Aquibium microcysteis: one gene and its partner. The protein of the gene in region 1 binds, or shares a complex with, the protein of each later gene. Links are inferred from orthologs where the notes say so. Each region holds a gene or a part of one and is shown on either strand. Other genes may lie near its edges.

Evidence for each region.
Region 2: the proteins of IAI54_RS08465 (region 1) and dnaN are in contact, whole or in part, in a solved structure (PDB 1OK7), measured with the Escherichia coli proteins. The link is inferred for Aquibium microcysteis from one-to-one orthologs.

The regions. Positions count from the first base shown.
Region 1 is NZ_CP061080.1:1,845,758-1,854,264, reverse strand. Bases 5,708-8,507 are described here. They hold IAI54_RS08465 (DNA polymerase IV), read right to left. Parts: upstream 7,868-8,507; coding sequence 6,548-7,867; downstream 5,708-6,547. Other genes in these bases: IAI54_RS08460 (GNAT family N-acetyltransferase), read left to right, coding at 7,948-8,507; aztA (zinc ABC transporter ATP-binding protein AztA), read right to left, coding at 5,708-6,423. Also shown: IAI54_RS08505 (Uma2 family endonuclease), read left to right, coding at 1-28; IAI54_RS08500 (YqaE/Pmp3 family membrane protein), read right to left, coding at 46-204; IAI54_RS08495 (MBL fold metallo-hydrolase), read right to left, coding at 395-1,171; IAI54_RS08490 (efflux RND transporter periplasmic adaptor subunit), read left to right, coding at 1,497-2,798; IAI54_RS08485 (ABC transporter ATP-binding protein), read left to right, coding at 2,795-3,499; IAI54_RS08480 (ABC transporter permease), read left to right, coding at 3,496-4,704; zinc ABC transporter permease AztB, read right to left, coding at 4,709-5,572; more of aztA, read right to left, coding at 5,581-5,707. UniProt on the Escherichia coli protein: Poorly processive, error-prone DNA polymerase involved in translesion repair and untargeted mutagenesis. Copies undamaged DNA at stalled replication forks, which arise in vivo from mismatched or misaligned primer ends.
Region 2 is NZ_CP061080.1:4,784,957-4,789,899, forward strand. The notes cover bases 1,937-4,907. They hold dnaN (DNA polymerase III subunit beta), read left to right. Parts: upstream 1,937-2,846; coding sequence 2,847-3,968; downstream 3,969-4,907. Other genes in these bases: dnaA (chromosomal replication initiator protein DnaA), read left to right, coding at 1,937-2,648; recF (DNA replication/repair protein RecF), read left to right, coding at 4,013-4,907. In the rest of the region: rpsT (30S ribosomal protein S20), read left to right, coding at 8-274; more of dnaA, read left to right, coding at 1,188-1,936; more of recF, read left to right, coding at 4,908-4,943. UniProt on the Escherichia coli protein: Confers DNA tethering and processivity to DNA polymerases and other proteins. Acts as a clamp, forming a ring around DNA (a reaction catalyzed by the clamp-loading complex) which diffuses in an ATP-independent manner freely and bidirectionally along dsDNA.

The DNA of each region.
Region 1 (8,507 bases):
GGATCTGCGGCTGGCCGACTTCACGTAGAACGCGTCATCCCCGCCTTACTTCTTCACCACCACCCACACCGCATGAATGATTCCAGGCACGTAGCCGAGGATCGTCAACAGGATGTTCAACCAGAAGTGCAGCCCGAGGCCGACCTGCAGGAAGACGCCGAGGGGCGGCAGGATGATGGCGGCGAGGATGCGGACGACGTCCATGGGGCGGGCTCCGGGTCATGGCTGAGAGAGGCGGGACAACGAAAAGCCGGCCGGAGGGTTCCGGCCGGCTTTGCGGTGACCGGTCTTTGCCGGTCAGTGATTCAGCCAGCGCCGGCCGGCCGGCATCGCGCGGCCGGCGGTTCGCGGCGCCGGCCAGGCGGTCGTGATCGCGCGGGGCCGCGCGGCGCGCTCAGCCGTACCACGGCCCCATCACCACCTCGGTCTCGGCGTCTGACGCCGCGACCTTGTCGGCAAAGGTCTGCGGGTCGCTGTCGCGGTAGTGGTAGGGATAGACGTAGGCCGGCTTGAATTCCGCCACGGCGGAAGCCGCCTGGTCGACGGTCATGGTGAAGGGCAGGTTCATCGGCAGGAAGGCGATGAAGATGTCCTCCAGCGCACGCATCTCCGGCGTATCCTCGGTGTCGCCGGCGATGTAGACGCGGCGGCCGCCGATCGTCAGCACGTAGCCATTGTCGCGGCCCTTGGGGTGGTACTTCAGACGCTCCTCGGTGGTGTTGTAGGCCGGGACCGCCTCGATCGCCATGCCGTCCACCGTCGTCGTCTCGCCATTGGCGATGGCGGTCGCCTTCGCCTTCAGGTCCTCGGCCAGCATGGCGAAGACGGCGGGATTGGTGACGAGCCTGGTGCTCTCGCCGACGAGGGCGGCCAGCGTGTCGGGCTTGTAGTGGTCGCCGTGCTCGTGGGTGATCAGGATCAGGTCGGGCGCGGCGTGCGCGGAATAGGCGGAGGCCTCGCCGACCGGGTCACAGTAGATCGTCATCGACGGCGTCGTCATGACGAAGGAGGCGTGCGCGATCGGGTGGATGGTGATGGTGCCGCCCTCGACCTCGTAGCCGTCGCCGCCGCCCGACTGGGCACGTGCTGCGAAGGGCATGACCGTGCCGAAGCCGAGGCTCGTAACGGCTGCCAGGCCCAGTCCGAGCGTTTCGCGTCGCGTGATCGTCATGTCGTGTTCCTCTTCGGGTTTTGCCGGATGTCCGTCCGCAGCACCTGCGGCGGGAAAGGGCAGGATAGGGCGCAGCCGTGGGACGACGACCGCACGTGCGATCAACTTTTGCGGAGATGGCGCCGGGCGCCGTCCCGTTCCGCGCTTGATCGTGGCTTTTCCGGATCGCCGCCGGCGCGCTGCGACCTGATCCGGCGCAAAGATGAGCAAGAATTAACTTGTATACGGAAACGGCCGGCCCGATCTCAATGCCGAACGGGACGTTCACGGCGTCGCTTGCCGGGCCGCCGGATCCGGGCGACGTCGCGGGGCAGAAGGGCCGGTCATGGACCAGATCGTCGAGAAGCCGAAACCGCCGCGGGCAGCGTCGATCGAACAGACGCTCGGCCTGCAGCCGGGCGGCAAGGCGCCGCGGCGCCGGTGGCGCTGGCTCGTCCTGGGCGCGCTCGTGCTTGCCGCAGGCATCGGCCTCTATGCCTGGTGGGGCGCGGGGCAGGCCACGCCGGTCGTGGCGTTCCAGACGGTGCCCGTCGCGCGCGGCAACCTCACCATCGAGGTCTCGGCCACCGGCACGCTGCAGCCGCTGACCCAGGTGGACGTCTCCAGCGAATTGTCGGGCGTAATCCGGTCGGTCGACGTGGTCGAGAACCAGGAGATCGCCCGGGGCGACGTCCTGGCCTCGCTCGACACGACCAGCCGGGCCGCGCAGGTCGAGCGCGCGAGGGCCTCCCTGAAGGCCGCCGAGGCGAGGCTCGCCGACGCCCGTACCACGCTGACCGAAAGCGAGCAGACGCTGACCCGGTCGCAGAGCCTGTCTGCGCGAGGCATGGTCGCGGATCAGGCGCTGGAGAGCGCCGTCGCCACCCGGGACAGGGCGCAGAGTGCGGTGGCCATCGCCGACGCCAACGTCGCCATCGCCGCCGCCGACCTGAAGATCCAGGAGACCGATCTCGCCAAGAGCACGATCTATGCGCCCATCGACGGCATCGTTTTGACGCGCGACGTCGATCCGGGCCAGACGGTGGCCTCGTCGCTGTCGGCGCCGGTGCTGTTCGTCATCGCGGAAGACCTGAAGACGATGGTGCTGGAGGCCGCCATCGACGAGGCCGACATCGGCGCGGTGAGGAAAGGCCAGAAGGCGCGCTTCACCGTCGACGCCTATCCCGACCGGAGCTTCGACGCGACCATCTCCGACATTTCCTTCGCCTCGGTCACGACCGACAACGTCGTGACCTACGACGCCAAGCTGTCGGTGGACAACCAGGACTTGTCGCTGCGGCCCGGCATGACGGCGACGGTGACGATCGTGACGCGCGAGGCAGCAGGCGTGCTGACGGTGCCGAGCGCCGCCTTCCGGTTCCGTCCGCCACCCACCGAGCAGTCCAGCGGCTGGAGCCTCGACAGCCTGTTCGGCGGCCGGCGCATGGGGCGGATGTTCGAACGGCGCAGCCCCACGGTCGCCAGCGACGGCAGCCGCATTCTCCACGTCCTGCGCGACGGGGCGCCGGTGGCGACCCGCGTCCGTACGGGCGCCACCGACGGCGAGGATACGGAGATCCTGTCGGGTCTCGACGAGGGCGATCCGGTCATCGTCGCGACCCGCAGCGGCTCGGACGCCGCCCGATGACGGCGCCGCTCCTCTCCTTCTCCGACGTCTGGAAGACCTACGGGCACGGCGAGGCGGCGGTGAATGCGCTGGCGGGCGTCGACCTCGAGATCGTGCGCGGCGACTTCGTCGCGATCATGGGGCCGTCGGGATCGGGCAAGTCGACCGCCATGAACATCATCGGCTGCCTCGACACGCCGACGCGCGGCGTCTACGGCTTCGAAGGCATCGATGCGGGGCGGCTCGACCGGGGGCGCCGGGCAATCCTGCGTAATCTCTACATCGGCTTCGTCTTCCAGGGCTACAACCTGCTGGCGCGCACCACCGCGGCGGAGAACGTCGAGCTGCCGCTGATCTATCGCGGCGTGCCCGCGCGCGAACGACGAAGCCGTGCGCTCGCCGCACTCGATCGGGTGGGGCTGGCGGGCCGGGCGAACCACACGCCGGGCGAACTCTCCGGCGGCCAGCAGCAGCGCGTCGCGATCGCCCGGGCGATCGTGTCGGAGCCGACACTGCTGCTCGCCGACGAGCCGACCGGCAATCTCGACACCGCGCGCAGTCACGAGATCATGGAACTGCTGATCGAACTCAACCGCGAGAACGGCCTGACGGTGGTGATGGTGACGCACGAGGCCGACATCGCCGCCTATGCCGAGCGCCAGCTGAAATTCGTCGACGGCAGGGTCGCCTCCGACACGCGTGTCGAGGAGATGGCGACGTGATCTGGGAAGCCGTCCGGCTGGCTCTCACCTCGGTGCGGCGCAATGCGCTGCGCTCCTTCCTGACGCTGCTCGGCATCGTGATCGGCGTGGCGGCCGTCATCGCCATGATCACCATCGGCTCGGGAACCACCGAGAAGGTGAAGGCCGACATCGGCAAGCTCGGCTCCAACCTGCTCGTGGTGCGATCGGGCGCCGACAGCGGACCGGGCGGGCCGCGCAACCAGGCGCGGCCGCTGTCGCAGAAGGATCACGAGATCCTCGCGACCAAGCTCGACGGGGTCGAGGCGGTGTCTGCCGCCTCGCAGTCGATGGTGCGCGTGGTCTACGGCACCGAGAGCCTGCTGTCGGCCGTGACCGGCACGGACGACGCCTACTTCACGGCGCGCAACTGGACGCTGAGCGCCGGCCGCGTCTTCAACGATTCGGAGCTGCGCGCAGGCACCAACGTCTGCATCATCGGCACGACCATTAGCCGGCAGTTCTTCGGCGCCGGCAATCCGGAGGGCGCCACGATCCGCGTCAGGCAGATGAGTTGCAAGGTGATCGGGCTTCTGGAGTCCAAGGGCTTCTCTGGGTTCGGGCAGGACCAGGACAACGTCGTGATGATGCCGCTCGCAGCCTTCCAGCGGCGGATCGCGGGCGACCGCGACATCGAGACGATCTATGTCGCCGGCCGCGACGGCGTCGCGACCTCGCAGATCCAGTCGGACATGGAGGACCTCCTGCGCGAGAGCCGCCGCGTGGCGCCCGATGCCGACGACGACTTCACGGTGCGCGACATGACGCAGGTGGCCGAGGCGATGGCCAGCGCGACGACAGCCATGACCGGCATGCTGGGCGCGGTTGCGGGCGTGTCGCTGCTCGTCGGCGGCATCGGCATAATGAACATCATGCTGGTGTCGGTGACCGAGCGGACGCGCGAGATCGGCATAAGGCTGGCCATCGGCGCGCACGAGAAGCACATCCTGCTGCAGTTCCTCGTGGAAGCGACCGTGCTCTCGGCGATCGGCGGGCTGACGGGCGTCCTGCTCGGCCTGGGGATCGCCGGCGCCGTCGCCTACGCGCTGTCGATCCCGTTCAGCCCGTCGCTGCTCATCGTGCTGATGGCCTTCGGCTTCTCGGCGATGATCGGCATGGTGTTCGGCTTCTTCCCGGCGCTGCGGGGCGCGCGTCTCGATCCGATCGAGGCGCTGCGGCACGAATAGACGGTCACGCAGCCTTGTGGCGGTGCCGGCTGCGCACGGCCATGATGCCGCGCGTGCCGAACAGGATCGACAGAAGATAGGCGGCGCCGGCCGACAGCACGATCGACGGCCCGGACGGCAGCGCGGCATGGTAGGAGAGGAGCAGGCCGGACAGGCTCGACGCCAGCCCGATCGCCACCGCCAGGACGCACATCGGTCCGACCCGCGTCGTCCAGAACCGGGCCGCCGCCGCGGGCAGCATCATCAGGCCGACCGACAGCAGGGTGCCGAGCGCCTGGAAGCCGCCGACGAGGTTCAGCACGACGAGCGCCAGGAAAGCGAAGTGGACCACCGTGCCGATGCGACTCACCGAGCGCAGGAAGAGCGGGTCGAGGCATTCGGCCACGAGGCCGCGCCAGAGAATGGCGAGCGTCACCAGCGTGATGCCGCAGATCGCGCCGATCAGCGTCAGCGCCTCGTCGTTGAGGGCGAGCACGGTGCCGAACAGCACGTGCATCAGGTCGACGCTCGACCCGCGCAGCGACACGATCATGACGCCGAGCGCCAGCGAGATCAGGTAGAAGGCGGCAAGCGAGGCGTCCTCCTTCTGCAGCGTGAAGCGCGATACCGCGCCGGCTCCCAGCGCCACGACGACGCCCGCGACGAGACCGCCGATGGTCATCGGAACGATCGCCAGGCCATAGAGCAGGAAGCCGACCGCGGCGCCCGGCAGGATGGCGTGAGCCATCGCGTCGCCGGCGAGGCTCATCCGCCGAAGCATCAGGAAGACGCCGACAGGGCAGGAGGCGAGCGACAGCATGACCGCGCCGAGCAGCGCGCGCTGCATGAAGGCGAATTCGAGGAAGGGGCCGACGAGGAAATCGATCATGTTCGGGATCACGACAGGCCGTGCGGACGCGCGCCGGTGCCGTGGCGCGAGACATGCCCATGCGGCTCTTCTCCATGGTGATGGTGCGCGTGCGGCTCGCCGTCTCCGGCATGCACATGGTCGGGCTCGCACCAGGGGGCGTCGTCGCTCCAGGCCTCGTCGAAATTGCGGGCGCGGGCGAGGTTTTCCGGGACCAGCACCTCCGACGTCGGCCCCCACGCCACCTTGCGCCGCGACAGGATCAGCGTCTGCGGGAAATGGCGCCGGACGAGATCGAGGTCGTGTGCGACGACCAGGATCGTTCGCTCCTCGCCATGCCAGAGGCGGATGAGCGCGACGAGATCGGCGACGGTGTTGGCGTCGATGGCGTTGAAGGGTTCGTCGAGCAGGATCAGGTCGGCGTCCTGGACGAGCACGCGGGCGAACAGCGCGCGCTGCAGCTGGCCACCGGACAGCGTGTCGAGCGGACGTTCCTGGAATCCTTCGAGCCCGACCGCCTGCAGCGCCTTGCGGCAATTGGCGTGGTCGGTCCGGTCGTAGCGGCCGAGCAGGCCGCGCTTGCCCCAGAGGCCCAGGCGCACGAGGTCGATGACGCGGGCGGGAAAGGAGCGGTCGATCTCGGACTGCTGGGCGAGATAGGCGATGCGCGTGCCGGGCGCGACGCCCACCTCGCCGCCCAGCGGCGCGAGAACGCCGACGATGCCCTTCATCAGCGTCGACTTGCCGGACCCGTTCGGTCCGACGACGGCCGTCAGCGAGCCGCGCGCCACGTCGCCCGTCAGATGGTGGACGGCGGGATGGCGATCATAGCCGAGCGTCAGGTCGCGGAAGGCGAGAACGGGTTCTGTCATGGCATCATCGGCCGGCGAAGCTGCGGCCCGGCATTCGATATGTTATGATGTTACGCCCGTCAACCTCGCGACGCTCGGGGATCCGGTCGTCGCCTCCGGATCGGCCGACGGCGGACGGGCTTCGTCAGCCGTCGCCCTGGCGCTGCGGGCGGGCGTTGCGGCCTCTTCCGAAAGTGTAGCCCGTCTCGACGGCCACCGTGCCGAACTTGTCGCGCAGCCTGTCGATGGCGCCCTCCGCGAGCGCTCGCTTGCGAGCGCTGACGTCGACGAGATCGGGCGGATCGGCGCGGTCGGCATCGGACAGGTCGCTGACGCCGATGCCGATCAGCCGGTAGCGGGTGCCGTCGGTCTCCTTGCGCAGCAGTTCGAGGCCGGTCGAGAAGATGCGGTCGGCGAGCCGCGTCGGGTCTGCCAGCTGGCGGTTGCGGGTGCGGATGCGAAAGTCGCTGGTCTTGAGCTTCAGCACGATCGTGCGCCCGGCGATGCCCGCCTTCTTCAGCCGGGAGGAGACCTTTTCCGACAGGGCGCGCAGCACGGGCACGAGATCGTCGGGCAAAGCGAGATCGGTGTCGAAGGTGGTTTCGGCCGATACGCTCTTGGTCTCGTGCTCCGCGTGGACCTTGCGCTCGTCCATGCCCCGCGACAGGTGGAAGAGCCGGTCGCCCATGGACCCGTAGCGCTTCATCAGGTCGCCGCGCTCCATCGTCTGCAACTGGCCGATCGTCCGGATGCCGTCGCGTTCCAGCACCTCGGCGAAGGCCTTGCCGACGCCCCAGATCATGGTCACAGGCCTGCCGGCGAGGAAGGTCACCGCTTCCTGCTCGCCGATGACGGAGAAGCCGCGCGGCTTCTGGAAATCAGAAGCGATCTTCGCAAGGAACTTGCAGTAGGACAGGCCGATCGACGCCGAGATGCCGATCTCCCGTTCCACGTCGCGCGAAAACCGTGCGAGCACGAGCGCCGGCGGCATGCCGTGCAGCCGCTCCGTTCCCGACAGGTCGAGAAAGGCTTCGTCGATGGAGATCGGCTCGACCAGCGGTGTCAGCGCCTGCATCATGGTGCGAACCTCGCGCCCGACGCGGGCGTATTTCTCCATGTCCGGCTTGATGACGACGGCTTCGGGACAGGCTTCGAGCGCCTTGAACATCGGCATCGCCGATCGAACACCGCTGATGCGCGCGATGTAGCACGCGGTCGACACGACACCGCGCTTGCCGCCGCCGATGATGACCGGGCGGTCGCGCAGTTCGGGCCGGTCGCGCTTCTCGACCGCCGCATAGAAGGCATCGCAGTCGATATGGGCGATGGAAAGAGCGAAAAGCTCCGCATGCCGCACGAGGCGGGGACTGCCGCAATGGCCGCAGCGGCGTGCGGCCCGATCCACCTGGGGGCTCAGGCAATCGCGGCAGAAACCGGCCGAGGGATCGTTGACAGCGCGCGGCATGAAGTGCGAACATAAAGTGAACGATGCGGATAGTAGTCGAGCTGCGGAACGGGAGCAAGACAGGCCATGGACAGCCCGCGATGACCGATGCCTCGACCGACGCGTCCATCCGGCCGCTGACGGCAGAGCTGTGGCCGGCGCTCGAGGACCTCTTCGGCCCTCAGGGCGCGTGCTACGGCTGCTGGTGCACCTATTTCCGCCTGCCGCCGGCTCGGCGCCGTGCCGGCACCCGCGAGACCAACAAGGCACACCTGATGAACCGGGTGGAAGCCGGCCCGCCGCCCGGGTTGATCGCGTTCCAGGACGGCGTGCCGGTGGGCTGGATGCAGGTCGGGCCGCGCGCGGACGTGCCGGAGTGGAACAATGCGCGCCGGGTCTCGGCGCCGCTCGAGGGCGAGGCGGTCGCCGATCCCGCGAACTGGGCCATTTCGTGCTTCTTCATCCGCTTGAAGGCGCGGGGCAGGGGACTGTCCCACCGTCTCGTGGCCGCCGGCATCGACTTCGCGCGCGACAACGGCGCGCGGCTGCTCGACGCCTGCCCGATCGACGAGGCGAAGCAGTCGAAATCCGTCGGGCTGTTCGTCGGCTCGACGCGGGTGTTCGAAGCGGCCGGCTTCCGGCCGGTCGCCCTGCGCAAGCC
Region 2 (4,943 bases), 2.9 Mb from region 1 along the record:
AGGCGATATGGCCAATACGAGCTCGGCCAAGAAGGCAACGCGCAAGATCGCGAGCCGCACGGCCATCAACAAGAACCGCCGTTCGCGGGTCAGGACTTTCGTGCGCAAGGTCGAGGAGGCTCTGGCTGCCGGCGACCGTTCGGCTGCCGAGGATGCGTTTCGTGCCGCGCAGCCCGAGCTCATGCGTGCCGCGACCAAGGGTGTCCTCCATCGCAACACGGCGTCGCGGAAGGTGTCTCGTCTGGCGCAGCGCCTGAAGGCGCTCGAGGCCTGATCTCACGTCGTCGGCCGATCCATCGGCTCGATCTGCCAAACCCGGTCGCAAGGCCGGGTTTTTTGTTTGCCGTCAAACTTGTCGGTGGCGTTTTCCTCTCTTCCGCAGGGGAACCGGCTATGCTTTGCCGGCGCCCCCGCAAACCTTCCCGCCGATCGTCCGGTCCATCGGGCCGCATTGATTTTTCCGTCGTGGAAAACACATATAAAACAAATAGTTGCGGGAGGTTGTCCACAGGTTGTCAAGCCATCGGCGACAGCCTCCGGGAATAACCCGTGTCAAGCTGAAAGTTGCGAAAAATTTTAAGGCTCGCGACCGATTTTCCAGTCCCGGCAAAAGGGGTTGATTCCAAATGAGATAACGAGGGACTCGGGTTTCCGCGCCCGCGAATCGGCCCTCTGCAAGGGCTCCGTGCTTAAAAAACCGTGAAACTCGGACTTGCTCTCGCAAGGCCATTTTTCTAAGGTCCGGACATCGAAAGGGGCGGGCCCGGAGGCCCAAAATCCCAGGAAATTTGAACCGATGCAGAACGCCGGAGCGATCCGGTGCACGGGAGAATTTTCCTCTTCGATGCGGCGTTTGCCGTCGCCACGAGGTCAGGCGAGGATGGGGACGTCCGGGAGTAGTTCCGGCGGTCTTCGCGGAGCTTCGTGCTGGGAGCGGTACGGGGACCGGCATTGCCGGGTACGAGTGGGTACGTCGGTCGCTTCGAGATCGGCAGGGGTCGTGTAACACGCAAAGCGGCAGTACGCCGCGGAAATACGAGGAACACGCGCATGGCCATGCGGTGCGCGAGGGGTACGCTGTTGCGATGAAGACGACGATGAGAAGGAACGAGGACATGTTTGGCGGCATTGAGACGGGAGCCGAGGCGGCGCTTCCGTTCATTCCAGAAAGTGGCGGAGAACCGGTGATGGACGACGCGGGGTCGGAAGCCGGCTCGATCTTCGAGAAGCTCCGTGCCCAACTGCAGGCCCGGCTTGGCGCGGACGTCTACTCCAGCTGGTTCGGGCGCATGAAGCTTGCGGAGGCTTCGCGCGGTGTGGTCCGGCTGTCGGTTCCGACGGCGTTCCTGCGGTCCTGGATCAACAACCACTATCTCTCTCTCATCACCGAGATCTGGAAGGCTGAAGACGAGGGCCTGTTGCGCCTCGAGATCATCGTCCGGAGCGCCACGCGGGCCTCCCGCGGCGCGATGGACGTGGAGGACGTGAAGCCCAGGACACCGCCGCGCGCGTCACAGGCTGCGCTCCTGTCCGGCACGGTGAACCCGTCTCGGCCCGCGCAGCCGCGGTCGGCACCGGAGGCATCCGCCCGGCAGAACATCCTCGGTTCGCCTCTCGACGGACGTTACACCTTCGAGTCTTTCGTCGACGGGCCGTCCAACCGGGTCGCCTTCGCCGCCGCCCGCACGGTGGCAGAGAACGCGACCGGGTCGGTGCGCTTCAATCCGCTCTTCGTCCACGCCTCCGTCGGTCTCGGCAAGACCCATCTCCTGCAGGCGATCGCGGCGGAATCGCTGGCGCGGCGTCCTGCCTCGCGCGTGGTCTACCTCACCGCCGAGTACTTCATGTGGCGCTTCGCGACCGCGATCCGCGACAACAACGCGCTGACCCTCAAGGAACAGCTTCGCGACATCGACCTCCTCATCATCGACGACATGCAGTTCCTGCAGGGCAAGTCGATCCAGCACGAGTTCTGCCATCTCATCAACATGCTGCTCGACAGCGCCAAGCAGGTGGTCGTGGCGGCCGATCGTCCCGCCTCCGAGCTGGAATCGCTGGAACCCCGGGTCCGCTCGCGGCTGCAGGGCGGAGTCTCGCTCGAGATGTCTGCGCCGGACATGCCGATGCGTCTCTCCATGCTCAGGCAGCGCCTGGATGCGGCACGCCAGGACGATCCGTCGCTCTCCATCTCCGAGGAGATCCTGGAGCACGTCGCCCGCACGGTGACCGGCAGCGGCCGCGAACTGGAAGGAGCCTTCAACCAGCTGCTGTTCCGGCAGTCCTTCGAGCCCGACCTGTCGATCGACCGCATCGACGAACTGCTGGGACACATGTTCCGCACCGGGGATCCGAAGCGCATCCGCATCGAGGACATCCAGCGCATCGTGGCGCGCCACTACAACGTGTCGAAGACCGAGTTGCTGTCCAACCGCCGCACGCGCACCATCGTGAAGCCGCGGCAGGTCGCCATGTACCTCGCAAAGGTCATGACGCCGCGCTCTCTGCCCGAGATCGGCCGCCGGTTCGGGGGCAGGGATCACACGACGGTTCTTCACGCCGTGCGCAAGATCGAGACCCTGTCGGGCACCGACGAGAAGCTGGAGCAGGAACTGGAACTCCTGCGCAGGCTGATCAACGACCAGGCCTGAGCCGGTTACCGCCCCCCGAGTGGTACTCCCTCGGGGGAGAATCCCGGGGAAAGCCTGCGCAGCGGGGGCCGGCCTGCCGCGCGGGCTTGCCTTCATGTCGTTTTTCCTGTCATTTTGCCATTCTTGCCGGCCCGGAACGCGGGCCGTTCGTTTCTGTGCTTCCCGCCGAAGCAGCCCCGACCACGAGACCAGTCCGTCATGCGCGTCACCCTCGAACGTACCAACCTCCTGAAGTCCCTCAACCACGTGCATCGCGTGGTGGAGCGGCGCAACACGATCCCGATCCTCTCCAACGTGCTGCTCAAGGCCGAAGGTGGTGCCGTCCTCGAGATGAAGGCCACCGATCTCGACCTCGAGGTGACGGAGGCGACACCGGCGCAGGTCGAGCAGGCGGGGGCGACGACGGTGCCGGCTCATCTGCTCTACGACATCGTGCGCAAGCTGCCTGACGGTTCGGAGGTGATGCTGCGCACCGATGCCGACGGCCACTCCATGACGGTCACCTCCGGCCGCTCGAGCTTCAAGCTGCAGTGCCTGCCGCAATCGGATTTCCCGGAACTCACTGCGGGCTCCTTCTCGCACATCTTCCGGCTCGATGCGCCGGCCCTGAAGGGGCTCGTCGACAAGACGCAGTTCGCCATCTCCACCGAGGAGACCCGCTACTATCTGAACGGCATATTCCTGCACGCCCATGAATCCGGCGGAAAGCTGATGCTGCGCTCGGTCGCCACCGACGGCCACCGGCTCGCGCGTGCCGAGATCGAGGCGCCGGCCGGGTCGGAAGGCATGCCGGGCGTCATCATTCCGCGCAAGACCGTGAGCGAGTTGCAGAAGCTCGTCGACAATCCCGACATCAAGGTCGTGGTCGAACTCTCGGACACCAAGATCCGCTTCACCATCGGCAGCGTCGTGCTGACGTCGAAGCTGATCGACGGTACCTTCCCGGATTACCAGCGCGTGATCCCGTCCGGCAACGACAAGCGCCTGATCATCGATCGCCAGAGCTTCGCGGCGGCGGTGGACCGCGTCTCCACCATCTCGTCGGAACGCGGGCGAGCGGTGAAGCTGGCGATCGCCGACGGGCAGGTGACCCTGACGGTCAACAATCCCGATTCCGGCAGTGCGGTCGAGGAAATCGCGGCCGACTACGAATCCGACCCCATCGAGATCGGCTTCAACGCCCGCTATCTGCTGGACGTGGCCGCCCAGCTCGGCGGTGCCCATGCGCAGTTCATGCTGGCGGATGCGGGTTCGCCCACCCTCATCAACGACACCGCCGACCAGCAGACCCTCTATGTCCTGATGCCGATGCGCGTCTGACCTCCGTGCCGGGCGATGCGACCGACCGGGGCCGACCGCCCGCGGTGAACATCGGCAGGCTGAAGCTGACCGATTTTCGCAACTACGCCGCGCTAACCGTCGATCTGTCGCCGGGGGCGGTCGTCCTGACGGGCGACAACGGCGCCGGCAAGACAAACCTCCTCGAAGCCATATCCCTGTTCTCGCCGGGTCGGGGCCTGCGCCGCGCGACCTATGCGGAAATGGCGCGCGCAGGCGCGCCGGGCGGTTTCGTCGTGCATGCGCGTATCGCTGGCCGACACGGCGAGACGGAGATCGGCACCGGCGCGGGCGGAGGGGATCCGGAGACCGAGGCCGGCATCCGCAAGGTGCGCATCAACGGCGCTCCGGCCCGTTCGGCCGACGACATGCTGGAGTGGCTGCGGGTGATGTGGCTCACGCCGGCGATGGACGGCCTCTTCACCGGCCCGGCGTCGGACCGCCGCCGCTTCCTAGACCGGCTGGTGCTGACGATCGATCCGGGCCATGGCCGCCGCGCGCTCGACTACGAGAAGGCGATGCGCGGCCGCAACCGCCTGCTGGCCGAGGGCTCGCGGAACGACGCCTGGTTCGGGGCGATCGAGACTCAGATGGCCGAGACGGGCGCGGCGATCGCGGCCGCCCGCGTCGAGATGGTTCGGCTGCTGAAGGCCATGAGCGAACGTACCCCCGACAACGGCCCGTTCCCCAGAGCGGATCTGGCGCTCTCGGGCGTCCTGGAGGCAGGCCTCGCCTCGGGTGCCGCACTCGATGCGGAGGAGGAATTCCGGGAACGACTTGCCCGCGGCCGGGAGCGCGACCGCGCTGCCGGGCGGACCCTGGAGGGGCCGCACCGCTCGGACCTGCTGGTGCGCCACCGGCCGAAGGACATGCCTGCCGAACTCTGCTCGACCGGCGAGCAGAAGGCGCTGCTGGTGGGGCTGGTGCTGTCGCATGCCCGGCTGACCGGCGACCTGT